DNA from 2 places in the Kocuria sp. WN036 genome. Region 1 is predicted to be linked to the other one. Evidence: predicted binding sites of a transcription regulator. Region 1 holds the regulator's gene; the other holds the start of a gene.
The links. The regulator HrcA, encoded in region 1, represses chaperone genes, less so after heat shock. The targets are predictions, from matches to a motif close to TTNGCACTCGNNNNNNNCGAGTGCNAA.
Positions count from the first base shown of each region.

Region 2: groES (co-chaperone GroES) is a predicted target of HrcA. The motif match lies at 3,598-3,624, and genes of this name have one in related genera.

Region 1 is NZ_NSKF01000016.1:4,143-13,691, reverse strand. It holds gene CK505_RS10995 (PhoH family protein) at 1-401, opposite strand, end outside; gene CK505_RS10990 (GerMN domain-containing protein) at 690-1,616, shown strand; gene CK505_RS10985 (16S rRNA (uracil(1498)-N(3))-methyltransferase) at 1,636-2,412, opposite strand; gene dnaJ (molecular chaperone DnaJ) at 2,409-3,560, opposite strand; gene hrcA (heat-inducible transcriptional repressor HrcA) at 3,633-4,640, opposite strand; gene CK505_RS10970 (DUF3097 domain-containing protein) at 4,815-5,678, shown strand; gene CK505_RS10965 (DUF4870 domain-containing protein) at 5,834-6,298, shown strand; gene hemW (radical SAM family heme chaperone HemW) at 6,393-7,637, opposite strand; gene lepA (translation elongation factor 4) at 7,637-9,493, opposite strand.
Region 2 is NZ_NSKF01000007.1:18,429-32,625, forward strand. It holds gene CK505_RS06265 (acyltransferase family protein) at 1-1,196, opposite strand, end outside; gene groL (chaperonin GroEL) at 1,370-2,977, opposite strand; gene groES (co-chaperone GroES) at 3,136-3,432, opposite strand; gene CK505_RS06280 (siderophore ABC transporter substrate-binding protein) at 3,864-4,859, shown strand; gene CK505_RS06285 (ABC transporter permease) at 4,941-5,927, shown strand; gene CK505_RS06290 (iron chelate uptake ABC transporter family permease subunit) at 5,920-6,987, shown strand; gene CK505_RS06295 (ABC transporter ATP-binding protein) at 6,984-7,739, shown strand; gene CK505_RS06300 (class I SAM-dependent methyltransferase) at 7,782-9,053, shown strand; gene CK505_RS06305 (glutamate--cysteine ligase) at 9,104-10,249, shown strand; gene CK505_RS06310 (2-hydroxyacid dehydrogenase) at 10,309-11,304, shown strand; gene tsaD (tRNA (adenosine(37)-N6)-threonylcarbamoyltransferase complex transferase subunit TsaD) at 11,320-12,417, opposite strand; gene rimI (ribosomal protein S18-alanine N-acetyltransferase) at 12,414-12,893, opposite strand; gene tsaB (tRNA (adenosine(37)-N6)-threonylcarbamoyltransferase complex dimerization subunit type 1 TsaB) at 12,926-13,603, opposite strand; gene tsaE (tRNA (adenosine(37)-N6)-threonylcarbamoyltransferase complex ATPase subunit type 1 TsaE) at 13,644-14,183, opposite strand; gene alr (alanine racemase) at 14,180-14,197, opposite strand, start outside.

The DNA of each region.
Region 1 (9,549 bases):
GCGTCCACGTAGGTCTTCTGGTGCAGCGTCTTGGGGCGGATCTTGCGGCCGCGGCCGGAGAGGATGTTCTGGGTCAGGGCGCCGCTGGGGCGGGCGGTGAGGTCCCTGCCGATCAGCTCGAGCAGCTGGGTGATGACCTGGGGCGTGACCGCGGTCTCGCGGCCGGCCAGGACCTTCAGCTCGTCGAAGAGGGTGGCGACGATCTGCACGGGCCCGCTGGGGCCCTCGATGCCGAGCTCGAGACCGCGCGGGCTGGTCGTGAGGCCGGGGAACGCCGTCTCCACCTGGCGCAGGGTGTCGTCCCCGGAGCCGAGGCACCGGACCATCGTCTCGCGGTCGGGGAAGGTGATGACGGTGCGGGCCGTCAGGGGGTGCGTGGTGCCGGGCAGCGTCTCAGTCATGGGTCCGGCCGCGCGGGCCGTGCTCTCGCTCTCTCGTGGGTCGCCGTGGTAGGGACGGCGGACGGGACTCGTCCTCACCCCAGGGTACCGCGCGGCTCCGGCACCGGAGGTCGCCCGCCGCACATTGCGATTTGGTATCGGTCACGCCCGCCGGGGCTCCTCGGCTGGGGGCGTCCACAGGCCCTGTGCTGGAATGGTCCGGTCCTCCGGCAGGGGGACGGGTGCGGCCTCCCCCGGTGCCGGCACCGCCCCCACCCGATCCCGGAAAGCCGAGGTGCGCGTCCCCCCATGGCCACTGCCCGTTCCCGGCCCCGGTCCGCCCGCGGCCGGCTCCCCGTGCTCGCCCTGTCCGCCGTGGGCGCCCTGGTCCTCGGCGCGTGCGGCACCGGTCCGGAGCCCGCCCTCGAGGGCACGGTCAGCGCGTCGGGCGCCGCGCCGGCCGCGTCCACCACGGCGAGCACCGCGGACGGCCGGGTGGCCACCACGAAGCTGCCCGTCTACTGGGTGGGCCGCGCGGACGGCGAGGAGCGGCTGTTCCGCGAGTTCCGGGACGCCTCCGAGGCGGCCGCGGCCGTGGACCCCATCGCGGCGGCGGCGGCGCTGATGACCGGGGCGACCCCGGAGGACCCGGACTACCGGACGCTGTGGTCCCCGGTGGACCGGGTGGGCGCCTCGACGTCCCCGGGCGGGACCATCACCGTGGACCTGCCGTCCGAGGCCTTCCGCCCGGACCTGGACGACCGCGAGGTCCGGCTGGCCCTCCAGCAGCTCGCGCACACCGTGACCGCCACGGCGGCCACGGCGGGCCTGCTGCCGGAGGGCTCCGCGGCCGAGGTCGTGGTGCTCGTGGACGGCCGGCCCGACGAGGAGGTCTTCGGCTCCGTACGCCTCGACGGCCCTCTCCGCCCCGACGAGGCGCTGGAGGCCCCGCTGTGGCTCGACGAGCCCCGGCAGGACGAACGGTCCGAGGGGACCCTCACCCTCTCGGGACGGGCGCTGGACGAGGTGCGGGACTGCCGGTGGACCGTGGCCGGACCCGGTGGGGAGCGCGTCTCGAGCGGCGCGGCGGACGAGGTCCCGCGGGGCGACGGGACCGCCGGGTTCCGGGCCGAGCTCGAGCTGGCGCCGGGCCCCTACGTGGTGACGGTCGTCGGCCGGGACGCCGAGGGCGGGACCGTGCGCGACGACAAGGACGTGGAGGTCGTCCCCGGCTGAACCGGCCGCCCGGGACTCATCAGGTCCCGGACGCCCAGCGGCCGAGCGCGGCGCTGAGCACCGCCAGCGCGGCCGGTCCCGCCGTGGAGCTGCGCAGCACCTCCGGGCCGAGCCGGACCGCGAGGGCCCCCACCCCGGCCAGGACCTCGCGCTCCGCCGGCGCGACGCCCCCCTCGGGCCCCACCACCAGGACGATCCGCTCGGCCCCCGCCCACGGGGCGCCGGCGGCGCCGGCCAGGTCGGCGAGGGAGTCGTGCGCCTCCTCGTGCAGGACGAGGCCGCGGGTCCCCGGCTCCCCGAGCAGGCGGGCGAGCTCGCGGGTGGTGGACAGGGGCAGCACCTCGGGCCAGGCGGCCCGCCGCGACTGCTTGGCGGCCGCCGCGACGGTGTGCACCCACTTCTCGTGGCTCTTGGCGGCGCGCTCCTTCTTCCACCGCACGATCGAGCGGTCGGCCTGCCAGGGCACCACGGCGTCGACGCCCAGCTCGGTGGCCGTCTCCACGGCCAGCAGGTCCCGGTCGCCCTTCGCGAGGGCCTGGGCGAGGACCAGCCGGGGCGTGCGGGCGGGCTCGGTGGTCACCGAGACCACGCCGACCTCCATGCTGTCCCGGTCCCCCGCGCGCAGCTCCCCGGTGGCCCGGGTCCCCGCGCCGTCGACGAGCTCGAGCCGCTCACCGGGCGCGAGCCGGCGCACGGTGACGGCGTGCCGGGCCTCCGGGCCGGTGACGGTGAGCGCCGCCCCGGGGCCGAGACCGGCGAGCCGGCCCGGCTCGACCTTGAAGACCGGCAGGCTCACAGGTCGGAGAACCGGTCCTTGAGCCGGGAGAAGAAGCCGCCGGAGCCGGCCGGGGAGTTCAGGGTGGTGCCGGTGGACTGGTCCTCGCCGCGCAGCCGGGACAGCTGCTCGAGCAGCTCGCGCTGCTCGTCGTCGAGCGCCGTGGGGGTCTCGACCTCGAGGTGGACGAACAGCTCGCCCCGGCCGCCGCCGCGCAGCCGGGTGGCCCCGAGCTCGTGCAGGGTGACGGTGTGGCCGGTCTGCGTGCCGGGGGCGACGGGCACCTCGCGCTCGCCGTCGAAGGTCTCGAGGGTCACGGTGGTGCCGAGGGCCGCGGAGGTCATGGGCACCCGGACGCGGGCGTGCAGGTCGTCGCCCTGGCGCTCGAACGTGGGGTCGGGATCGACCTTGAGCTCGACGTAGAGGTCGCCGTTCGGCCCGCCGGCTGTGCCGGCCTCGCCCTGCCCCGAGAGGCGGATCCGGTTGCCGGTCGAGACGCCGGCGGGGATCTTGACGGTCAGCGGGCGGCGGTCGCGCACGCGGCCCTCGCCGTAGCACTCGTGGCACGGGTGCTTGATGACGGTGCCGAAGCCCTGGCAGGTGGCGCACGGCGCCGCCGTGACCACGGTGCCGAGGATCGACTGGACCTGGCGCTGCACCTGGCCGGATCCGTGGCAGACGTCGCAGGTCTCGGGCTGGGTGCCCGCCTGGCAGCAGGTGCCGTCGCAGGTGGGGCAGACCACGGCGGTGTCCACGGTGATCTTCTTCTCCGTGCCGAAGACCGCGTCCCGGAGGGTGACCCGGACGTTGATCAGGGCGTCCTGGCCCTGGCGGGTGCGGGAGGCGGGTCCGCGCCGGCCGGAGCCGGCGCCGCCGGCGCCCTGGAAGAAGGTGTCGAAGATGTCGGCGAAGCCGAACCCCGTGCCGGGGAAGCCCCCGCCGAAGCCGGTGTCGGTGCCGTTCTCGTTGCCGGTCGCGTCGTAGACGCGCCGCTTCTCGGGGTCGGAGAGGACGTCGTTGGCGTGGGAGAGGCGCTTGAAGTCCTCGGCGGCCTCCGGGCCGGGGTTGACGTCGGGGTGCAGCCGGCGGGCCTTCTTGCGGTAGGCCTTCTTGATCTCTTCCTGGCTGGCGTCCCGGGACACGCCCAGGGTCTCGTAGTGATCGCTCACCGTGGTCCGTTCTGTCGAGAGGTCTGTGGTGGGTTTCGCTGGTGGGCCCCGGGGGACGGGGCCCGTGGGGGCTCAGCCCCCGAGGATACGGGAGAGGTAGCGGGCGACGGCGCGCACGGCGGCCATCGTGGACGGGTAGTCCATGCGCATGGGGCCCACGACCCCCACCTTGGACTGCGGCCCGTAGCCGGTGGCGACGACGGCGGCCTCGGACAGGGGGCCCTCGGCGTTCTCCGTGCCGATCCGCACGGCCACCCCGCGGGCGTCCTGCTCCATCTCGGAGAGCAGCCGGAGCATCACCACCTGCTCCTCGAGGGCCTCGAGGACCGGGCCGATGCTCAGGTGGAAGTCCCCGGTGGAGCGGGCGAGGTTGGCGGTGCCGGCCATGACCATGCGGTGCTCGGCCCCGCCCGCCGCGAGGGCGCCGACGGCCTCCGCCACGGCGGCGGCGGCCGGCTGCAGCGGCGGGGCGGTGGCCGCGGTCATCACGGCGAGGGCGTCCGGCACCGCGGTCAGGGAGCGCCCGACCACGGCGGCCAGCACCCGGGCGCGCAGCTCGAGCAGCTGGGACTCCTCGAGCGGGGCCCGCAGCACGGCGACGCGCTGCGCCACCCGGCCGTTGGTGGGGATGAGCACCACGAGCACCCGGCCGGCGCCGAGGTCCACGACCTCGACGTGGCGCACGGTGACCCCGGAGGCGTGCGGGTACTGCACGACCGCGACCTGCTGGGTGAGCTGCGCGAGCAGCCGCACGGTGCGCTCCATGACGTCGTCGATGTCCGCGGCGTCGTCCAGCAGCCGCTGGATGGCCCGCCGTTCCGGGCCCGAGAGCGGCTTGACGGCCGCGATCTGGTCGACGAACGTGCGGTAGCCCTTGTCCGTGGGGATCCGGCCCGAGCTCGTGTGGGGGGCCGTGATCAGGCCCTCCTCCTCGAGCGCGGCCATGTCGTTGCGCACGGTGGCCGAGGAGACGCCGAGCCGGTGCCGGTCCACGAGGGCCTTGGAGCCGACCGGCTCGCGGAAGTGCACGTAGTCCTCCACGATGGCCTGCAGGATCTGCAGTCGTCTCGGATGGTTCACGTCGCTCCTCCCCGGTTCGTCCACGCCCCCGAAGATGCCCTGGCACTCGGGTGGCCACAGTGCCAACGGCGTCCAGTGTAGCCCCCGTGTCCGACGGCCGGTCGCCCCCGCGGTTTGGTACGCTTCCGGCTGATCCGCGCCGGACGCGCGGCACCGCGACCCGGGAGGACGACCATGAGCCACCACGGCTGGGGGCCGCGCAGCCTCGACGACGACGCCCTCGCCCGCCGCCGGCCGGTCTCCGCGGAGGTCCCGGTCGCCCCGGGGATGCTCCTGGAGGACGTCACGACCGGCTGGGTCGGCGCGGTCGTGTCCCTGGAGACCATCGGCGGGATGCGCGTGCTGGGGCTCGAGGACCGGAGGGGGCGGGTCAAGGCGTTCCCCCTGGGACCGGGGTTCCTGCTCGAGGGCGAGCCCGTGGTCGTCGTCGAGCCCCGCCGAGCCCCCGCGGCGCGCAAGCCCTCCCGCACGCGCTCGGGCTCCGTGGCCGTCGAGGGGCTGCGCGCGAGCACCGCGAAGGCCTCCCGGGTGTGGGTCGAGGGCTACCACGACGCCGAGCTGGTGGCCAAGGTGTGGGGCCACGACCTGGCGGTCGAGGGCATCGTCGTGGAGCCGCTGCACGGCATCGACGACCTGCCCGCCGCCGTGCGGGAGTTCGGGCCGGGCCCCGGGCGGCGGCTCGGCATCCTCGTCGACCACCTCGTGGCCGGCTCCAAGGAGTCGAGGATCGCCGCGGAGACCATGCGCCTGCCCGGCGCCGCGGGCAACGTCCTGGTGCTGGGCCACCCGTACGTCGACATCTGGCAGGCGGTCAGGCCGCGCACCCTCGGCATCGACGCCTGGCCCGTGGTCCCGCGGGGCACGGACTGGAAGACCGGCACCGCCGCCGCCCTCGGGTGGCCGCACCGCACCCCCGGCGACCTCGGCCGGGCCTGGCAGCACATCCTGTCCCGCGTGGACAGCTACGCCGACCTCGAGCCGTCCCTGCTGGGCCGGGTCGAGGAGCTCATCGACTTCCTCACCGCCCCCGGGGCCTGACCCGGCGCCCCGCGTGCACGGGCAACGCCCAGCAGATCGTCACAAAGGCACACGTGCGCGGGGCGGATCCTCCGCCCTCCGGGCCGCTCGGTAGGATGGTCGTGTCCCACCCACCGTCCGCGGCCCCGCCGCGGTCCCACCGCCGAAGGACATCCGTGCCCGTGCAGACCGACCCCCGACCGAGCCGCGACAACGCCGGGGCCCCGTTCGAGGGCCTCTCCCCCGTGGCCCAGCCGCTGACCGTCACCGAGGACCACCAGTGGGCGACCCTGGCGCACTTCGGCGGCGTCATCGGCTTCCTCCCCTCGTTCCTCGTCCACCGCGTCTTCCGCGGGCGCGGCCCGTTCACGGAGCAGGAGTCGATGGAGGCCATGAACTTCACGCTGCTGCCGACCCTGGTGGTGGTCACCGGGATCCTGCTCGCCCCGGTGCCGTTCATCGGCTGGTTCTTCGCGCTCGCCGCCGCCGCCGCGTGGCTGCTGCTCGCCGTCGGCTCCCTGATCGGCGGGGTCCGGGTCAACCGCGGCGAACCGCACCTCTACCGCTTCAACACCCGGCTCTACGACCGGCTCGTCGAGCGCTTCCGCGAGCGGTCCCGGGGGCGCGCCGCGCGCGGCTGATCCCGGTCCGCGCCGGGGACGTCCCTGACGGACGCATCCGTTCCCGACGGGTGCGTCCGTTCCGCGTGCGGGCGCCCCGGCCGGGGTGCCCCCGTCAGGCGAGCAGCCGCCGCACCACGGCGTCGCCGAGAAGCCGGCCCCGCAGGGTCAGCACCAGCGAGCCGCGCAGCGCCGCCGCGGGCTCCACCAGCCCGTCCGCGATCAGCCCGGCCACCGCGGTCCGCCCGCCGCCGGCCAGGGCGGTCGTGGGCAGGCCGTCGCGGATCCTGGCCTCCAGCATCACCCGCTCGAGGTGGCGGGTGTCGGCGTCGAGGATCTCGCGCCCGGCCGCCGGCGACTGCCCGGCGCGCACCCGGTTCGTGTAGGGCACGGGGTGCTTGAGGTTCCACCAGCGCGTCCCGCCCACGTGCGAGTGCGCCCCGGGCCCGATCCCCCACCAGTCCTGGTTGCGCCAGTAGGCGAGGTTGTGCCGGCTGCGGTGGGCGCCGGCGTCCGCGCCCTCGGCGGGCCGGGCCCAGTTGCTCACCTCGTACCACTCGAAGCCGGCCTCGGCGAGGATCCGGTCCGCGAGTTCGTACTTGTCGGCCTGGTCGTCCTCGTCGATCGGCGGGACCTCCCCGCGCCGCATCCGCGCCGCGAGCTTCGTGCCGTGCTCGATGATCAGCGAGTACGCGGAGACGTGGTCGGGCTCGTAGCCCACCGCCGTGCGCACCGAGTGCTCCCAGTCGGCCAGGGACTCCCCCGGGGTGCCGTAGATGAGGTCCACGCTGACGCCCAGGCCGGCCTCGCGCGCCCACCGCACGGCCCGCGGCACGTTGTCCGGGTCGTGCGTGCGGTCCAGGACGGCGAGCACGTGCGGGACGGCCGACTGCATCCCGAAGGACACCCGGGTCACCCCCGCCGCCGCGAGCACCGCGAGGGACTCCGGCGTCACGGAGTCCGGGTTGGCCTCGGTGGTCACCTCCGCGCCCGCCGCGAGCCCGAAGCTCTCCGCGGCCTGCGCCAGGACCGCGGCGAGGTCCTCGGCGGGCAGCAGCGTGGGGGTGCCGCCGCCGAAGAACACGCTGTGCAGCGGGCGGGGGGCCACCCCGGAGTCCTCCAGCACCCGGCGCGCCCAGCGGACCTCCGCCGCGGCGTCCCCGGCGTAGGCGTCCTGGGACACCCCCGCCCCGAGCTCCACGGCCGTGTAGGTGTTGAAGTCGCAGTAGCCGCACCGGACCGCGCAGAACGGCACGTGCACGTAGAGGCTGAGCGTGCGGTCGGCGGAGCCCACCGCGGCGGAGGGCGGCAGCAGTCCGTCGAGCGGGCCCGGCAGGCCCTCCGGCTGGGCGGGGGCCACTACTTCTTCTTGTCCTTCGCCCCGGACTCGTCGGAGGACAGCGCCGCGACGAACGCCTCCTGGGGGACCTCCACCCGGCCGACCATCTTCATCCGCTTCTTGCCCTCCTTCTGCTTCTCGAGCAGCTTGCGCTTGCGCGAGATGTCGCCGCCGTAGCACTTGGAGAGCACGTCCTTGCGGATCGCCCGGATGTTCTCGCGGGCGATCACCCGGGAGCCGATGGCCGCCTGGATGGGCACCTCGAACTGCTGCCGCGGGATGAGCTCGCGCAGCTTGCCGGTCATCATCACCCCGTAGGCGTACGCCTTGTCCCGGTGGGTGATCGCGCTGAAGGCGTCCACCGGCTCGCCCTGCAGGAGGATGTCGACCTTCACGAGGTCCGCGGCCTCCTCGCCCTCGGCCTTCCAGTCCAGGGACGCGTAGCCCTTGGTGCGGGACTTGAGCTGGTCGAAGAAGTCGAAGACGATCTCGGCCAGGGGCAGCCGGTAGCGCAGCTCCACCCGGTCCTCGGAGAGGTAGTCCATGCCCTTGAGCTGACCGCGCTTGGACTGGCACAGCTCCATGATCGCGCCGATGAACTCGGACGGGGCCAGCACCGTCGCGGCCACCATGGGCTCGCGGATCTCGGCGATCTTGCCCTCGGGGAACTCGGAGGGGTTCGTGACCGCGCGCTCGGTGCGGTCCTCGAGGGTGACGTTGTAGCTCACGGAGGGCGCCGTGGAGATCAGGTCCAGGTTGAACTCGCGCTCGAGGCGCTCCCGGACGATCTCGAGGTGGAGCAGGCCCAGGAACCCGCACCGGAAGCCGAAGCCCAGGGCCGCGGAGTTCTCGGGCTCGTAGACCAGGGCGGCGTCGTTGAGCTGGAGCTTGTCCAGGGCGTCGCGCAGGACCGGGTAGTCGGAGCCGTCGATGGGGAACAGCCCCGAGAAGACCATCGGCTTGGGGTCCTCGTAGCCGCCCAGGTTCTCGGCCGCCGGCCGCTGGTGGTTGGTCACGGTGTCCCCCACCCGGGACTGGCGCACGTCCTTGACCCCGGTGATGAGGTAGCCCACCTCGCCCACGCCGAGCCCCTCCGTGGGCTTCGGCTCGGGCGAGATGACCCCGATCTCCAGCAGCTCGTGCTGCGCGCCGGTGGACATCATCCGGATCCGCTCCCGCGGGGTCAGCTTGCCGTCGACCACGCGGATGTAGGTGACCACGCCGCGGTAGGTGTCGTAGACGGAGTCGAAGATCATGGCCCGCGAGGGCGCGTCCGCGTCCCCCTGCGGGGCGGGGACCAGCTCCACGATCCGGTCGAGCAGCGCCTCGACGCCCACACCGGTCTTCCCGGAGACCCGCAGCACGTCCTCGGGGTCCACGCCGATGAGGTTGCCGAGCTCCTGGGCGTACTTCTCCGGCTGGGCCGCGGGCAGGTCGATCTTGTTCAGCACCGGGATGATCGTGAGGTCGTTCTCCATGGCCAGGTACAGGTTCGCCAGGGTCTGCGCCTCGATGCCCTGCGCGGCGTCCACCAGCAGCAGCGCGCCCTCGCAGGCGGCCAGGGAACGGGAGACCTCGTAGGTGAAGTCCACGTGGCCCGGGGTGTCGATCATGTTCAGCGCGTAGTCCGTGCCCCCCACGTTCCAGGGCATCCGCACCGCCTGGGACTTGATGGTGATCCCGCGCTCGCGCTCGATGTCCATCCGGTCCAGGTACTGGGCCTTCATCTCCCGCGTGGTGACCACGCCGGTGGCCTGCAGCATCCGGTCCGCGAGCGTGGACTTCCCGTGGTCGATGTGGGCGATGATGCAGAAGTTTCGGAGGATCGACGGGTCGGTCGAGGCGGGAACCGGGGCATTGACGGCCAGCGGTGACACGGGCGGTCCTTTCTCCGGGAGAACGTCGCTTCCGGCAGGTCCTGGGGCTACCGGCG
Region 2 (14,197 bases), on a different contig from region 1:
TGCCACACCAGCACCGGCACCGCCACGAGCGCCAGGCTCACCGCCACCGACGCGGCCAGCCGCCGCTTGTCCCGCTCCGGCCACGCCCACCGCTGGAACGGGCGCTCCACCAGCTTCGTGGCGGCCACCGCCAGCAGCAGGGAGACCAGGATGATCGCGACCCCCGACCGCGGCCCGGCCACGGGCCGGTCCCGCAGCACCAGGTAGGTGATCAGCAGCGGCCAGTGTACCAGGTACAGCGCGTAGGAGGCGTCCCCGAGCCGCACCAGGGGCCGGGAGGCGAGGATCCGGTCCAGGCCGAGGGGCGAGCCGGACTGCCCGGCCACGATGATCGCCGCCGCCGAGAGCAGCGGCCACAGGGCGATCCAGCCGGGGAAGGCGCCCTGCACGTCGATCAGCACCCCGACCGAGACCATGCTGAGCATCCCGGCCCAGCCCAGCACCACCCGCGCCGCCCGCGGCGGGTGCAGGTACGGCACCGCGAGGGCCAGCAGGGACCCGAGGGCGAACTCCCACAGCCGGGCCCGGGTGTCGAAGTAGGCGAACGCCTGGTCCGTGGCGGTCGTGTGCACCGACCAGGCGAGGGAGACCGCGAGGACCAACCCGAAGAGCACCGCCAGCACCGGCACCGGCCGCCGCCGCCCGCCCCGGCACACGAGCCACGCCGCCCCGAACACCAGCGGCCACAGCAGGAACACCTGGCCCTGCACCGACAGGGACCAGAAGTGCTGGAACGGGGACGCCGTGGAGTCGTCGGCGGCGTAGTAGTCCACCTCGGCCAGCGCCAGCGCCCAGTTCTCCACGTAGAGAACCGAGGCCAGCGCCTCCGTGCGCACCCGGTCGATCCGCGCCTCCGGGAAGAACCACCACGCCAGCACCAGGGTGCCCAGGATGGTGAGCACCGCCAGCGGCAGCAGCCGCTTGAACACGTGCAGCCAGTACCGCCCCAGCGCCAGCGGCCTCCCCGCCTCGAGCTTGCGCACGAAGGACAGGGTCAGGAAGAACGCCGAAATCAGCAGGAAGATGTCCACTCCCCCGGACACCCGGTCCAGGAACACGTGGTAGACCACCACGAGCAGCACCGCGACGAAGCGCAGCCCCTGCACCTCCGGGCGGAACCCGGCGTAGCGGGCCACCCGCCGGGCCGTGTCCGGCTCGACGCCGGTGGGCGTGCTCTGCGCGCCGAGGGTCGTCATGGGCATCTCCTGGGAACACCGTGCCGCCGGGGGCGCGGCAGTGGTCGTGCGGACCCCCGCACTCTACCGGAGGCGCCGGGGCGGCCCCCGGAGACGGCGACGGACCCGCCCCACCGGTGGTGGGACGGGTCCGCGGGGCGGGCCGGCTCGGCGCCGGCCGTCAGTGCCGGCCGTCAGTGCTGGTGGCCGTGGCCGTGCCCCTCGTCCTCGGCGGGCTTGTCCGTCACGAGCGTCTCGGTGGTCAGCACGAGCGCCGCGATGGACGCGGCGTTCTGCAGCGCCGAGCGGGTGACCTTGACGGGGTCGATGATGCCGGCGCCGACCATCTCGACGTACTCGCCGGTGGCGGCGTCGTAGCCGTGCCCGGCCTCGAGCTCGGCGACGCGGGAGGCGACCACGGCCCCGTCCTGACCGGCGTTCTGGGCGATCCAGTACAGCGGCTGCCGCAGCGCGCGGCGGACGATGCCGAGCGCGGTCGCGGCGTCCCCGGTGAGCCCGAGGTCGGACTCGTCGAGGACCTTCGCGGCCTGCACGAGGGCGGTGCCGCCGCCGGCGACGATGCCCTCCTCGAGGGCCGCGCGGGTCGCGGAGACGGCGTCCTCGATGCGGTGCTTGCGCTCCTTGGCCTCGACCTCGGTGGCGGCGCCGACCTTGATCACGGAGACCCCGCCGGCCAGGCGGGCGAGCCGCTCCTGGAGCTTCTCGCGGTCCCACTCGGAGTCGGTGCGCTCCACCTCGGCGCGGATCGTGGCGACCCGGTCCTGGATCTCGGCCGGGGTGCCCCCGCCGTCGACCAGGGTGGTGGTGTTCTTGGTGACCGTGACGCGCCGGGCGGTGCCCAGCTGCTCCAGGGTGACCTGGTCGAGGCTGATGCCCAGCTCGCTGGTGATGAGCTGGCCGCCGGTGAGGACGGCGAGGTCCTGCATGATCGCCTTGCGGCGGTCGCCGAAGCCGGGGGCCTTGAGGGCCACGACGTCGAGGGTGCCGCGCAGCCGGTTGACCACGAGGGTGGACAGGGCCTCGCCCTCGACGTCCTCCGCGATGATGGTCAGCGGCTTCTTGGCCTGGAGGACCTTCTCCAGCACGGGCATGAGCTCGGGCACCGAGGAGATCTTGCCCTGGTACAGCAGCACCAGGGAGTTCTCCATGACCGCTTCCTGGCGCTCGGCGTCGGTCACGAAGGACGGGGACAGGTAGCCCTTGTCGAACTGCATGCCCTCGGTGACGTCGAGCTCCACCTCGGTGCTCGAGCCGTCCTCGATCGTGATGACGCCGTCCTTGCCGACGGTCTCGAAGGCCCGGGCGATGAGCTCGCCGATCGCCGGGTCCTGCGCGGAGATGGTCGCCACGTGGGCGACGTTGGTGCCCTCCACCGGGCGGGCGTTCTCGAGCAGGCGCTCGGAGACGGCCTCGACGGCCTTCTCGATGCCGCGCTTGAGGCTCAGCGGGTCGGCGCCGGCGGCCACGTTGCGCAGGCCCTCCTTGACGAGCGCCTGGGCGAGCACGGTGGCGGTGGTGGTGCCGTCGCCGGCGACGTCGTTGGTCTTGGTCGCCACCTCCTTGGCGAGCTGGGCACCGAGGTTCTCGTACGGGTCGTCGAGCTCGACCTCGCGGGCGATGGTCACGCCGTCGTTGGTGATCGTGGGGGCGCCCCACTTCTTGTCGAGCACCACGTTGCGCCCGCGCGGGCCGAGGGTGACCTTGACGGTGTCGGCGAGCTTGTTGACGCCGTTCTCGAGGGACTTGCGGGCGGCGTCGTCGAACGCCAGCTGCTTGGCCATGGGCGAAGAGCTCCTTCTGGGGTGGCTGGGGTCGCCAGCGGGTTTCGGGGTCTGGATCGGCGAAGGGTGCCCGCTGCGGGCCCGCCGGAACAGCGGGGCGTGCGGCGGGCACCCTTCGTCAGGACTGCGCGGTCTGCGCCGGGTCGGTGCGGCCCGGTCTACTTGACGACGACGGCGAGCACGTCGCGGGCCGGGAGGACCAGGTACTCCTCGCCGTTGTACTTGACCTCGGTGCCGCCGTACTTCGAGAAGATCACGACGTCGCCCTCCTGGACGTCGACCGGGATGCGGTTGCCGGAGTCGTCGACACGACCGGGGCCGACCGCCAGGACCTTGCCCTCCTGGGGCTTCTCCTTGGCGGTGTCCGGGATGACGAGACCGGATGCGGTGGTCTGCTCAGCGGCGAGCGGCTGGACGACGATGCGATCCTCGAGAGGCTTGATGGAGACCGACACGATCTCTCCTTGTCTGTAGGGGTGGAAAACGGTGGGCGACCGCGGGCGGAGCCCGCCGTCGAGCTTCGGGCCGATCGGCGCACCGACCGTCGTCGCGGTGCCGGTCGATCGCCTGGCCCTTAGCACCCTCACCCGGAGAGTGCCAAGGCCAACTGTAGGAGCGGGCTGGCAGTCGGTCAAGGCGAGTGCCAGCGCGCCGACCCCCGCGGGCACGTCCGGCAGGAATTAGGTCACGCCCGTGTTCGCCAATGATTTGCCTCACGCCCGCCCGACCCTCTAGGTTGAGCGGTAAGGCAACCCTTACCTCGGCCGAGCAGCGGTGCCCTCCTCGACGTCCCGGCGCATCCGTGCGCAGATTCGTCGCGCCCATCGGATCCCGCCGGCGTCCTCCACCCCGGAGCACGCCGGCGTCCTCTGCACGAAGGAAGACCATGAACCGCACCCAGCACCCGGCTGCCCTCCTGGCCGTCGCCGGTGTCCTCGCCCTCACCGCCTGCGGCACGGCCCAGGGCGACGAGGCCGCCTCCGCGGAGTCGTCCGCCCCCTCCGCCGCCACGGTCGAGGTCGAGGACAACTACGGCACGCAGACGGTCGAGGCCCCGCCGGCGTCCGTCGTCGCCACCGACAACCGCACCTTCGAGACGCTCGCCGAGTGGGGCGTCGAACTGGCGGCGGCCCCGCGCGCCCTCATGCCGGACACCATCGCCTACGCCGACGACGAGTCCGTCGTCGACCTCGGCAACCACCGCGAGCCCGACCTCGAGGCCGTCGTCGCCGCGGACCCCGACCTCATCGTCAACGGCCAGCGCTTCGCCGACTACCGCGAGGACTTCGCCGACCTGGTGCCGGAGGCCACCATCGTCGAGCTCGACCCGCGGGAGGACGAGCCCTTCGACGAGGAGCTGAAGCGGCAGACCTCCGTCCTGGGCCAGGTCTTCGACCGCGAGGACGAGGCCGAGCAGATCAACGGCGACTTCGACGCGGCGATGCAGCGCGTCGTCGACGGCTACCGGCCCGGCGACACGGTCATGGCCGTCACCGTCTCCGGCGGCGAGATCGGCTTCATCGCCCCGGGCAACGGACGCACCCTGGGCCCGCTGTTCGAGATCTTCGACTTCGCACCGGCCCTCGAGGTCGAGGGCGCCAGCGACGACCACCAGGGCGACGACATCTCCGTGGAGGCGATCGCCGACTCGAACCCCGACTGGATCCTCGTGCTGGACCGCGACGCCGCGATCTCCGCCGAGGACCCGGAGTACACCCCGGCGCAGGAGGTCATCGAGAACGCCGCGGCCCTGCAGAACGTCACCGCGGTGCAGGAGGGCCAGGTCGTCTACATGCCCCGGGACACCTACACCAACGAGGGCATCCAGACCTACACCGAGTTCTTCGACACCCTGGCCGACGCCATGGGCGCGCAGGACTGACCCATCGTCCGGACGGCGGTGGCGGGGTCCGCCCCACCACCGCCGTCCGCCGGGCACGAGGCCGGAGGAAGGACTGACCCCATGTCGACGATCGTGTCGAGACCCCCCGCGGCGAGCAAGGGCTCGCTGTTCGACTGGAAGCTGCTGCTCGGTGCGCTCGGCGTCCTCGCGCTGCTGGCCGCGTCCCTCCTCACGGGGGTCTACGACGTCTTCGGCGCCGAGGACGGCGACGAGATGTTCGCGATCACGCGGATCCCCCGCACCATCGCCCTGGTGCTCGCCGGCGCCGCCATGTCCATGTCCGGCCTGGTGATGCAGCTACTCACGCAGAACCGCTTCGTGGAGCCCACCACCACGGGCACCACCGAGTGGGCGGGGCTCGGGCTGCTGCTCGTCATGCTCCTGGTGCCGACCGCCACTGTCCTCACCCGGATGCTCGGCGCCGTGACCGCGGCCTTCATCGGGACCATGGTGTTCTTCCTCTTCCTGCGCCGCGTCTCCCTGCGCTCCTCCCTCATCGTGCCCATCGTCGGCATCATGCTGGGCGCGGTGGTCGGGTCCGTCTCGACGTTCCTGGCGCTGCAGACGGACATGCTGCAGAACCTCGGGGTCTGGTTCGCCGGCAGCTTCACCTCGGTGCTGCGCGGTCAGTACGAGGTGCTGTGGATCGTGCTCCTGGTCGGGATCGCGGTGTTCCTCGTGGCGGACCGGCTCACCGTCGCCGGGCTCGGCGAGGACGTCGCCACCAACGTCGGGCTGAACTACCACCGCACCGTCCTGCTCGGGACCGGGCTGATCGCGGTGGCCACCGGCGTCGTCACCGTCGTCGTCGGCAACCTGCCCTTCCTGGGCCTCATCGTGCCGAACATCGTCTCGATGGTCCGCGGCGACGACCTGCGCAGCAACCTGCCGTGGGTGTGCCTGCTCGGCATCGCCATCGTGACGCTGTGCGACCTCATCGGAAGGATCATCATCATGCCGTTCGAGATCCCCGTGTCCGTGATCCTCGGGATCGTCGGCGCCGTGGTGTTCGTCTGCCTGCTCCTGAGGCAGCGTCGTCGTGTCTGAGGCCGTGCTCAGCACTCCCGCACCCGCACCGGCCGCGGCGCCGGCGGCCCCCGCCGCACGGGGCCGCGCCGGGGCGTTCCCCACCCCGCGGGCCCGGCGGCGGTACTGGACGGTCGTCGCCGTGCTGGCCCTCGCCTCCGCGGGCTTCGCCTTCGGCCTGCTGGCCTGGGACAACCCGATGCCGGTCGGCTCGGACGGCTTCTGGCGGATCGCGGACCGCCGGGTGACGAGCGTGGTCATCATGGCGGTCGTGGCCTTCTGCCAGGCGATCGCGACCGTGAGCTTCCAGACGGCCACGAACAACCGGATCATCACCCCGTCGATCATGGGCTTCGAGTCCCTCTACGTGGCGATCCAGACGTCCACGGTGTACTTCCTGGGCGCCGCGGGGATCCTCGTCCTGCAGGGCGTGCCGCAGTTCCTGCTGCAGGTCGCCCTCATGGTCGCGCTCTCCCTCGCGCTCTACGGCTGGCTGCTCTCCGGCCGGTACGGGAACCTGCAGGTGATGCTGCTCGTGGGCATCATCATCGGCGGGGGCCTCGGCTCCGTCTCGACCTTCATGCAGCGCCTGCTGTCCCCCAGCGAGTTCGACGTGCTCTCCGCCCGGCTGTTCGGCTCCGTGACGAACGCCCAGGCCGACTACCTGCCGGTGGCCGTCCCGCTGTGCCTGCTGGCCGGGGGCGCCCTGTGGCTGAGGTCCTCGCGCCTGAACGTGGTCGCCCTCGGACGGGACGTGAGCCTGAACCTCGGCCTGCGGCACCGCGCCGAGATCATGGGCACCCTCTTCCTCGTCTCCGTCCTGATGGCCGTCTCCACCGCCCTGGTGGGCCCCATGACGTTCCTCGGCTTCCTGGTGGCGACGCTCGCCTACCAGTTCGCCGACACGTACGACCACCGCCACCTCTTCCCCGTGGCGGTCCTCACCGGGTTCCTCGTCCTGACGGGCGCCTACTTCGTCCTGAACCACGTGTTCTACGCCCAGGGCGTCGTCTCGATCATCATCGAGCTCGTCGGCGGCTCCGTCTTCCTCTACGTCATCCTCCGAAAGGGCCGGCTGTGATCACCCTGACCAACGTGCGCAAGGACTACGGCGGGGAGGTCACGGTCGGGCCCGTCGACCTCGAGATCCCGTCGGCCGGGATGACCGCCCTGGTCGGCCCCAACGGGGCGGGCAAGTCCACGCTGCTGACGATGATCGGGCGCCTGCTCGGCCTCGACGACGGCAGCATCGACATCGCCGGCTACGACGTGGCCCGGACCCGGTCCAAGGACCTCGCCCGGATCGTCTCCGTCCTGCGCCAGGAGAACCACTACATCACCCGGCTCACCGTGCGGCAGCTGGTGGGCTTCGGCCGCTTCCCCCACAGCCGCGGCCGGCTCACCGCCGTGGACGACGAGATCATCGGCAGGTACATCGACTTCCTCGGCCTGGCGCCGCTGGAGCACCGCTATCTCGACCAGCTGTCGGGCGGCCAGCGCCAGCGCGCGTACGTCGCCATGGTCCTCGCCCAGGAGACCGACCACGTGCTGCTGGACGAGCCCCTCAACAACCTCGACATGCGGCACGCCGTGTCGATGATGCAGCACCTGCGGCGGGCCTGCGACGAGATGGGGCGCACCATCGTCATCGTGCTCCACGACATCAACTTCGCCAGCCACTACGCGGACCGGATCTGCGCCGTCAAGGACGGCCGGGTCGCCGAGTTCGGCGAGCCGCACGAGATCATGGACGGCGCGGTCCTCACCCGGGTCTTCGAGACCCCGGTGACCGTCATCGACGGCCCCCGGGGCCGTCTCGCCGCGTTCTACTGACCGGTGCCCGCCCGGACGGGCGGGGGCGGATAGGGTGGACCGATGCAGAACGAGGCGACCGACATCGCACCCCTGCTCACCGCCGAGGGGAGTCGCCTGCTGGAGGCCGTGGGCCCCTACGACGCCGACGACGCCCTGGGGGCCGCGACCCGCCTGCGCGCCGCGGGGCACGATCCCCGGCTCGTCTCCGCGGTGCTCACCCAGGCCCGGCTCCGCGCCAGGGCGCGGGAGAAGTTCGGCGACTTCGCCGACCGCATGCTCTTCACCCGGGCCGGCCTCGAGCAGGCCACCCGGCTGCGGGTGGCCGCCCTGCACGCCCGGCGCTTCGCCGACGCGGACCTGGTGCACGTGGCCGACCTCGGCTGCGGCATCGGCGCGGACGCGCTCGCGCTGGCCTCCCTGGACCGCCGGGTCACCGCCGTGGAGCTCGACGAGACCACGGCCGCGGTGGCCACGCTCAACCTCCTCCCCTTCCCCGAGGCCACGGTGCTGCAGGCCGACGTCGAGCAGCTGGACCTCACTACCCTGCCCGGCGGACCGCCGGACGGGGTGTGGCTGGACCCGGCCCGGCGCACCACGTCGTCGTCGGGCACCCGCCGGATCTTCGACCCCGAGGCGTTCTCCCCGCCCCTGTCCTTCGTCGAGGCGCTGGCCGGGCGCGGCCTGCCCGTCGGGGTGAAGCTGGGGCCGGGCATCCCGCACGAGGCGATCCCCGCCGGGTGCGAGGCGCAGTGGGTCTCCGACCGGGGCGACGTGGTCGAGGCCGTGCTGTGGTTCAACGCGGTGGCCCGCCCCGGCGTGCGGCGGGCGGCGCTCGTGCTCTCCGAGCACGGGTCCGCGGAGCTCGCCAGCCCCGAGGACCACGACCCCGCCCACGCCGACGCCGTGGTCGGCCCCGTGGGCGCGTACCTCTACGAACCGGACGGCGCGGTGATCCGGGCGGGGCTCGTCACGGACCTCGCCCGGCAGCTGGGCGCGCGGCTGATCCACCCCCGGATCGCCTACCTCACCTCCGACGAGCTCGTGCGCACCCCGCTGGCCCGGGCGTACCGCGTCCGGGAGGTGCTGCCGCACACCGTCAAGGTGCTCAAGCGGTGGGTCCGGGAGCACGAGGTCGGCACGCTCGAGATCAAGAAGCGCGGCACGGACGTCACCCCGGAGGAGCTGCGCCGCCGGCTCGCGCCGAAGGGCCCCGGACGGGCCACGCTCGTGGTCACCCGGACGGCCCCGGGCCCCGGCCCGGGAGGCCCGGGGCGGGGCGGCGCGGGCCCCGCGGAGCAGCGCGTCGTGATCGTCGTGGAAACCGTAGACTGATGGCTCCGCGGGCCGACCGGCCCGCCCCCAGAGCACGGAGGACCTGCCGCGTGGAGATCTCGTTCGCCCGCTCCCACCAGTCGACGCTGGGCGTCGAGTGGGAGATCGCCCTCGTGGACGGCACCACCGGGGATCTCGTCCCCCGGGGCCGGGAGACGTTCGAGGCCGTCCTGGACGCCCACCCCGCCTGGGGCACGGACGGCGACCACCCGCACCTGACCGGGGAGTTCCTGCTCAACACCGTCGAGCTGGTCACCGGGGTGTGCCGGGACGTCGCCCACTCCACCGAGCAGCTGTCCACCATGCTGGACGAGATCCGCAAGGTCACCGACCCGCAGGGCCTCGAGGTCTTCGCCGCCGGCACCCACCCGTTCGCCCGCTGGCAGGACCAGCAGGTCACCGACAAGCAGCGCTACCACAAGCTCGTGGACCGCACCCAGTACTGGGGCCGGCAGATGGTCATCTACGGGGTGCACGTGCACGTGGGCCTCGACTCCCGGGCGAAGGCGCTGCCCGTGCTGGACGGGCTGCTGACCTACTACCCGCACCTGCTGGCGCTGTCCGCGAACTCGCCCTTCTGGGCGGGCGAGGACACCGGCTACGCGTCCCAGCGCTCCATGATCTTCCAGCAGCTGTCCACGGCGGGGCTGCCGTACCACTTCCCGTCCTGGGACGCCTACGAGCAGTGCATCACGGACATGATCGCCACCGGCATCATCGAGGAGATGAGCGAGGCCCGCTGGGACGTGCGCCCCGTGCCCCGGCTGGGCACCGACGAGGTGCGCTTCTGCGACGGGCTCTCGACCCTGTGGGAGGTCGGGGCGCTCACGGCGCTCACCCAGTGCCTCGCGGAGTCCATCTCCCGGGACGTGGAGGCGGGCCGGCCCCCCGCCCGCCTGAAGCCGTGGCACATCCAGGAGAACAAGTGGCGCGCCGCCCGCTACGGCCTCGACGCCGAGGTCATCACCGACCCGCGCAACGTCGAGCGGGACCTGCGCACGGACCTGACCGCGCTGCTCGACCGGCTGGAGCCCGTGGCCGCGCAGCTGGGCTGCTCCCGGGAGCTCGCCGACGTGGAGCGGATCCTGGAGCAGGGCGCCGGCTACCAGCGCCAGCGCGCGGTCGCCCGGGCCCACGACGGGGACCTGCACGCCGTCGCCCTCGACATCGTCCGCCGCACCCGGGAGAACGACTGACCCGCCCGCCCGGCACGCCCCGCTGGACGCGGGGACCTGTTCGTCCCTAGGTTGCAGGCATGACGAACACGACCGGCACCGGCCCGGACCCCTCCGCCCGCCACGCCCCGCAGGACCACGGGGTGCTGCAGCTCGGCGCCCTGCACCCCCTGCTGGAGGAGGCGCTGGCCGCCGAGTTCTCCGCCCTGCGCCTGCCCGAGGACCCCGCCGAGCAGGACCGCTTCCTCGAGCGGCACGCCGGCGACGTCAGGGTGGCGGTCGGCTCCGGGCGCACCGGCGTGGGCGCGGACCTGATGCGGCGGCTGCCCCGGCTCGAGGCCGTCGTCCACTTCGGCGTGGGCTACGACGGCACGGACGCCGCCGGGGCCGCCGCGCGCGGCATCGTGATGAGCAACACCCCCGACGTCCTGACCGACGCCGTGGCGGACACCGCGCTGGCCCTCTACCTGGACGTGCTGCGCCGCTTCTCCGCGGCGGACCGCTACGTCCGGCGCGGGCAGTGGGAGAGCACGGGGAACTTCCCGCTGGGCCGGCACGCCTCCGGACGACGGGTGGGCGTGCTGGGCCTCGGCAGGATCGGCCGGGCGGTCGCCGTCCGGCTGGAGGCGCTGGGCTGCGAGATCCACTACCACAACCGGCGCCCGGCCACCGGCAGCGGGTACGCCTACCACGGGTCCGCGGCGGAGCTGGCGGCCGCCGTCGACGTGCTCGTGGTCGCCGTCCCCGGCGGCCCGGACTCCGCCGGGACGGTCGGCGCGGAGGTGCTGGACGCCCTCGGCCCGGACGGGTTCCTCGTCAACGTCGCCCGCGGCTCGGTCGTCGACGAGCGGGCCCTGGTGGCGGCGCTGCAGGAGGGCCGGCTCGGCGGGGCCGGCCTGGACGTCTTCGCCGACGAGCCCCGGGTGCCGGCCGCCCTGCGCGAGCTCGACACGGTGGTGCTCCTGCCGCACGTGGGCAGCGCGACCGTGGAGACCCGGCGGGAGATGGCCGAGCTCACCCTGCGCAACCTCCGCAGCTGGCTGGCCGACGGCACCCTGGTCACCCCCGTGCCGTGAGCGGCCCCGGCCGGCTCAGACGGAGACGGTGGTGACCGGCAGCGACGAGTCGGCAGCGAAGTCCAGCCCGGAGGGCGCACGGCCCTCGGCCACGACCCGGGCGGCCAGCGCGGCGACCATCGCCCCGTTGTCCGTGCACAGCGGCAGCCGGGGGATCACCAGCTCGATCCCGTGCGCGGCGCAGCGCTCGGCGGTGAGCTCGCGCAGCCGGGAGTTCGCGGCCACTCCCCCGCCGAGCAGCAGCGTCCCGAGCCCCTGCTCCGTGCACGCGAGCACGGCCTTGCGGGTGACCACGTCGGCCACCGACTCCTGGAAGGACGCCGCGACGTCGGCGACCGGCACCGGCTCGCCCCGCGCCTCGTAGCCCTCGACGACCCGGGCCACGGCGGTCTTGAGCCCGGAGAAGGAGAAGTCGTAGCGGTGCGGGCCGGGCCGCTCGGCGGAGCCCACGTACTTGCCCGCGCTCAGCCCGCGGGGCAGGCGGAAGGCGGTGGGGTCCCCGTCCCGGGCGGCGGCGTCGATGGCCGGGCCGCCGGGGTAGTCGAGGCCCAGGACGCGGGCCACCTTGTCGTAGGCCTCACCGGCCGCATCGTCGATCGTGGCCCCGAGCAGGCGCACGTCCCGGGAGAGGTCCTCGACGGCGAGGATCTCGGTGTGCCCCCCGGAGACCAGCAGCGCCCCGAGGCCGGGCGGCAGCCCGTCGTCGAAGTCGCCCTGGAAGCCCTCGACCCCGGAGTCCTCGAGCAGGCCCACGCTGACGTGCGCCACGAGGTGGTTGATCGCGTAGAGGGGCTTGCCCGTGGCCACGGCGAGGGCCTTCGCGGCGGCCGTGCCCACCATCAGGGCCCCGGCCAGGCCGGGCCCGGAGGTCACCGCGAGCGCGTCGAGGTCCGCCAGGCCCACGCCCGCCCGGTCCAGGGCCTCGCGCAGGGCGGGGACGATCGCGTCGAGGTGGGCGCGGGAGGCGATCTCGGGGATCACGCCGCCGAAGCGCACGTGCTCGTCCATCGAGGAGGACACCACGTTGGCGAGCAGGGAGCGTCCCCGGACGATGCCCACGCCGGTCTCGTCGCACGAGGACTCGATGCCCAGCACGAGGGGTCCGTCGGTCATGGGGTCTCCTCCGTCGGGGCGGCCGGGGTGTCGGTGGCGGCCGGGGTGTCGGTTCCGGTGAGGTCGAGGCGCATGATCAGCGCGTCGGCGCCGTCCCGGTAGTAGCGGGGGCGGGTGTGGATCTGCTCGTAGCCGAAGCGGCGGTAGAGCTGCTGGGCGCGCGGGTTGTCGGCGCGGACCTCGAGCAGCACCTCGGTGGCCCCGAGCTCCCGGGCCTGCGCGTGCAGGGTGCGCAGCAGGGCGGAGCCGATCCCGCGTCCCTCGTGCTCGGGGACCACCGCGATGGTCTGCACGTCGCCCACGGGACGGAGGCACATGAGCCCCGCGTAGCCGACGATCACGCCGTCCTGCTCGGCGACCCAGTACCAGCACACGGGCTGGGCGAGCTCGGCGAAGAACATCTCGAGCGGCCAGGCGTCGACCGGGAAGAGCCGCCGCTCGAGCGCGTGCACCGCCGCGACGTCCGCGGGGTCCATCCGGCGCAGCGTCCAGGAGCCGGGGGCGGGGCTCACGCGCCCGCCCGCTTCCGGGGGCCGGGGACCTTCGCGTCGGACTCGCGCAGGTACAGCGGGGTCGTGTCCCGGGACAGCGCCTCCCCGCGGGCCGTGCGGCGCGCGGCGGCGAGGCCCAGGGACGACGCCGTGGGCTGCGCCGCGGCGAACTCCGGCACGGGCCGGGCCAGCCGGTCCGCGTAGATCCCCGCCCCGCGGCCGTAGGCGGGCAGCTCCGGGAGCTGCTCGGCGGCGGCCACGCCCGGGCCCCCGGTACGCCGCGGGCCGTCCTCGGTCGCGGCGAACCGGGCCCAGTAGACCTCCCGGCGCCGGGCGTCGGTGAGCACGAGGAACTCCTCGTGACCGGCCGCCCGGGCGGGCCCGGCCGCGTCCTGGGCGAGGGCCTCGAGGCTCATGAGACCGTGCAGCGGCACGTCCCACGCGAAGGCGAGCGCCCGCGCCGTCGCGATCCCCGCGCGCAGGCCGGTGAAGGGCCCGGGGCCGGTGCCGACGAGGACCCCGTCGAGGTCGGCGCCGGTGACGCCGCGGCCGGCCAGCAGGTCGCGGACCGCGGGGGCCAGGACCTCGGCGTGGGAGCGGGTGTCCGGGCTCGCGTAGGAGCCGAGGACCTCGCCCGCACCGGTGACGAGGGCGGCGGAGGCGACGGCGGAGGAGTCCAGGCACAGGAGGAGCACCCGACCAGTGTAGTGCCCGCCCCCGGGGGCGCCTCCCGGCTCAGTCGAGCCGCGGGGGCCCGTCCGCCCAGCGCGGGCCGATCCCCGTGAGGGTGATGCGGCGGGGCTCGTCGTCCTCGTCCGGGTCCTCGTCCCCGGCCGCGCCGGGGACGAGGGGGTCGGCGCCCACGGCGCGCTCCAGCACGATCTCGAGGCGGGAGTCGGCCAGGTGCTCGACCTTCCCGGCCCCCCACTCGACCACGGTGACGGCGGTGTCGGCCGTGTCCTCCAGGTCGATGTCGTCGACCTCCGCCGCGGAGCCCAGCCGGTAGGCGTCGACGTGCACCAGGTCCGGGCCGCCGGGCCGGGGACCGTCCGGGACGTTGGGGTGCCGGCGGACCAGCACGAACGTGGGCGAGATGATCCCCGCGCGCACCCCCAGGCCCCGGCCCAGCCCCTGGGTGAACGTGGTCTTGCCCGCGCCGAGCTCGCCGGTGAGGACCAGCAGGTCCCCGGCGCGCAGCTGGGCGCCCAGCCGCTCGGCCAGGGCCTGGGTGCGCCCGGGCCCGTCCACGGTCACGGTCCGGGTCCACTCGCTCATGCCTGCTCCTCCGC